2 regions of the Kosakonia beeri genome follow, and region 1 is predicted to be linked to the other one. Evidence: predicted binding sites of a transcription regulator. Region 1 holds the regulator's gene; the other holds the start of a gene.
What was found. The regulator Fur, encoded in region 1, represses iron uptake genes when iron is present. The targets are predictions, from matches to a motif close to ATAATAATGAGAACNACTATCAA.
Positions count from the first base shown of each region.

Region 2: the regulator Fur is predicted to act here: its motif matches at 1,022-1,044, upstream of fes (enterochelin esterase).

Region 1 covers NZ_CM135106.1:3,411,056-3,413,262, forward strand. The annotation lists gene ybfE (LexA regulated protein) at 1-101, shown strand, start outside; gene fldA (flavodoxin FldA) at 266-796, shown strand; gene fur (ferric iron uptake transcriptional regulator) at 1,084-1,530, shown strand; gene ACUY4S_RS16220 (beta-N-acetylhexosaminidase) at 1,719-2,207, opposite strand, start outside.
Region 2 covers NZ_CM135106.1:3,561,397-3,563,603, reverse strand. The annotation lists gene ACUY4S_RS16900 (TonB-dependent siderophore receptor) at 1-847, opposite strand, end outside; gene fes (enterochelin esterase) at 1,103-2,207, shown strand, end outside.

The DNA.
Region 1 (2,207 bases):
CGGTAGACGCCCTCAATGAGCTGGCGGACGCCCGTAATATGAGCCGCAGCGAGCTTATCGAAGAGATGCTGCTTACGCAGCTGCAGGCCTTGCGCGAATAACGAATCCTCCGAATCATCACCTTTATTCATACTTTCATGTGGCATACAGTGCAGTCCGTGGCGATAGCAGTTTCCGCGCACTTCCCTGTTCTGCTATGATTGCCCTTATCTGTGGGCTAAACGCCACCACCATACTCATTAAGTTTCAAGAGGTTATTTTACTCATGGCAATTACAGGCATTTTCTTCGGCAGCGACACTGGCAACACTGAAAATATCGCCAAAATGATTCAGAAACAGCTTGGTAAAGACGTTGCTGATGTTCATGACATTGCCAAGAGCAGCAAAGAAGATCTCGAAGGCTATGACATTCTGCTGCTTGGCATTCCGACCTGGTACTATGGTGAAGCGCAGTGCGACTGGGATGATTTCTTCCCGACGCTGGAAGAAGTGGATTTCAACGGCAAGTTAGTCGCCCTGTTCGGTTGCGGCGACCAGGAAGATTATGCCGAATACTTCTGCGATGCGCTGGGCACCATTCGCGACATTATCGAGCCACGCGGCGCAACTATCGTCGGTCACTGGCCAACGGCGGGTTACCATTTCGAAGCCTCTAAAGGCCTGGTGGATGACGATCACTTCGTCGGGCTGGCAATTGATGAAGACAGGCAGCCAGAACTGACCGCAGAGCGTGTCGAAAAATGGGTAAAACAAGTTTCTGAAGAGCTGCACCTGGACGACATCATCAACGCCTGATGATAATGGTGCAACCTGTAGGTTGCACCGTATTAATAGGTAAAAGCGATGGAAATAATTGCTACAAATTTTTAACTTTTTCCTTCATCGCTGTACAATAAGCCCTGCTAAAGTGGCCTCGCCGCAAGGAGTTTGTTGGCGAGACCACGTTTTAAAAGCTTACTTTACTTGAGGGCTTGCAGTTTTCATTTAGGCATGGCAGTTCTATAATGAGACGCATTATCCCAGGTGCATTCCTATAACTTCCGCTAAGGAAGTGAATCGTATAGCAACAGGACAGATTCCGCATGACTGACAACAATACCGCATTAAAGAAGGCCGGCCTGAAAGTCACGCTTCCTCGGTTAAAAATCCTGGAAGTGCTTCAGGAACCGGATAACCATCATGTCAGTGCGGAAGATTTATACAAACGACTGATCGACATGGGCGAAGAGATCGGCCTGGCCACTGTTTACCGTGTGTTAAACCAGTTCGATGACGCCGGGATTGTGACCCGTCACAATTTCGAAGGCGGTAAGTCCGTTTTTGAACTGACCCAACAGCATCACCACGATCACCTGATTTGCCTCGATTGCGGCAAAGTGATTGAATTTAGTGACGATTCCATTGAAGCGCGCCAGCGCGAAATTGCCGCCAAACACGGCATTCGTCTGACGAATCACAGTCTCTACCTTTATGGCCACTGCGCCGAAGGTGACTGCCGCGAAGATGAACACGCGCACGACGCGAAATAATCGTTCTTCTTACTCTGAGCCAACCTGACGGTTGGCTTTTTTTTGCCTGTTAAACGCCCCTGGATGACACTGCGCTTTCCCGACCGGGAAAACGAAACGTAACACGCGGCCTTCACCGGGAACCGTGTTTATGCGGGAATAAAAAAGCCCGACATGCTTTCGCTGCCGGGCCGGATAATAAGCCTCAACTAGGCTTTGATGCTATCCACGCGGCTCGTGCGCTTACCGTCCGGGCTGGTGGTACGCACGCGTATTTCCCCGCTCACCTGCGGACGTGCCTTATCGTTATAACGCAGCCACTGTTTACCCCCGTCGGTAGAGTATTCCACCACCATTCCAGGGAAACTGGTGTTGGCTTCAAGCACGCCACCTACGACGCGCGCGCCAGGTACCGGCAGGCGGTAATGCACACCCGCTTTCTCCATTTTTGCCAGTTCACGATGCCCTAACAGATTAGCAAAACGCATCCAGTCTTTATCCAGTGCTTTCACATCGACAAGGTGTGTCTCACCGCCTTTGTACTCGCGCCCTGCTTTGTAGTCCTGCTCCCATGCAGCACGGTGCCATGCGCGCTCGGCGACAGAAACCAGTCGTGGATAGATCATGTACTCCATCTGAGCGTCGGTACGTACTACCTCACTCCACAACTGCGCAGAAAGGCCATAAGCGCCTGGCCA
Region 2 (2,207 bases), 150 kb from region 1:
CCTGGCGGCTGTAGCCTGCCTGGAACTCCAGCGACTGCAGCGGTGCAAAGTCCCAGCGCACCACGCCGTTGATATCTTTGTTGATCGAGCCTTCACGCCCTGCCGCCATGGTATTGGCATAAATGCCGGTACGTTCAGACTGGTGATTCTGGTTAATGTCCCAAGCGTCAGCCTGGGTTTTTGCCAGGTTGCCATACAGGCGGAAACTGACGTCGCCGCCCAGCGGGCCGCTCAGGCTAAAGTCGGTACGTTTGGTCGCGCCTTCGTCTTTATGTTCCGGAGCATTAAAGTAGCTGTTCCATGAACCATGCCACTCCTGTGCGCTGTTTTTCTTGGTGATAATGTTCACCACGCCACCGGCTGCGCCATTACCGTAACGTACTGCTGCCGGGCCACGGATCACTTCGATGCGCTCGATCATCTCTGGCGGCACCCAGTTGGTATCGCCGCGGCTGTCGCGCTCGCCGCGCCAGCCAAGACGCACCGAGTTACGGCTGGTGACCGGCTTACCGTCAATCAGGATGAGCGTGTTTTCCGGCCCCATTCCGCGAATATCAATCTGGCGGTTGTTACCGCGCTGGCCGCTGGTGGCGTTACCGGTTAAGTTGACGCCTGGCATGGTGCGAATGATTTCGGACACATCGCGGGCGGGAGGATTTTTACGGATCTCGTCGGCGGTAATCGTGGACACGCCCGGAGCCTGGAGGTTTTGCTGTGCCGCAGTGACGACGATAGTGTCATCGTTATCGGTGGTGGTGCTGGTCTTGTCCGCCGCCATTGCGGGCAACGCAGCACCGTAGATCCCCAGATTGACCAGTAAGGCCAGGGACTTCATCTTGTTGTTCATTGTATTACCTGCTTTTCGTCGCCGCTCTCCTGGTGCGTCCTTTCCCCAGGGGGAGGAGGCGGCATGATGAAACCGACACGCGGCGAGGGCCTCAGTCCTGAGAAAGTTCGCCCACGGCGGCCATTAAACGTATGAAAGACGCGCTTCCCACAGCGCGCCAATACGCTATTGCAAATGAAAATAGTTATCAATAATATTATCGATATTTTTTGATCTGCAAGCAAAAATTTCCACAGCAAATTCGAGGTTAAAGCCGTGACGTCAGCAACGGGAAGTGATGCCTGGTGGGACTCCAGACAGGGACCGGAATGGGTTAAAGAAGCACAAGGGCAGTACCGTGTGACGTTCTGGTGGCGGGACCCCGCCGGCAGCGAAGCAACCTCAAAGGTGCGCCGGGTATGGATCTACATTACCGGGGTTACTGACCACCATCAGACTTCGCTGCCGCAGTCGCTCACGCGCATTGCCGGAACGGATGTCTGGCACTGGAGCACGCTGCTTGACGCCCGCTGGCGCGGCAGTTATTGCCTGATCCCTTCAGTGCATGAGGACGATTTCCCGGCAGAACTCTTTACCACCACGCCGCTGGATCGCCACGCGCTGCGTGAAGGCTGGCGCAAACTGTTGCCGCAGGCAATTGCCGATCCCCTGAATCCACAAAGCTGGCGCGGCGGCCGTGGTCACCCGGTATCTGCGCTGGAAATGCCCGACGCGCCGCAACAACCCGGCTGGCACGCTTCCGACACCCCTTTCAATGAGCCGCATCGCCTGCAATGGCACAGCACGCGGCTGAATAACACCCGGCAGGTTTGGGTCAACACCACTGGCAATGCTGAGGCGGCCGAACGTCCGCTGGCGATCCTGCTCGACGGGCAGTTCTGGGCGAAGAGCATGCCGGTGTGGCCCGCGCTGGCGGCGCTCACCCGCGAAGGCCAACTGCCAGCGGCGGTATATGTGTTAATCGACGTGATCGATAACGCGCATCGCAGCCAGGAATTGCCCTGTAATGCCAACTTCTGGCAAGCGGTTCAGGACGAGTTGCTGCCGCAGGTGAAGGCGATCGTGCCGTTTAGCGATCGCCCGGAACGCACCGTGGTCGCCGGGCAAAGTTTTGGCGGCCTTTCGGCGCTGTATGCGGGCCTGCACTGGCCACAGCGTTTTGGCTGCGTGCTCAGCCAGTCCGGATCGTACTGGTGGCCCCACCGGGGCGGCGAGCGGAACGGCATTCTTATTGAACAATTAGAAAAAGGCGAGTTAACGCCACACGGCCTGCGCATTGTGCTGGAGGCCGGAGTTCGCGAGCCTGTCATTTACCGGGCCAATCAGGCTCTTTTTTCCCTGTTACAACGCACACAGCAGT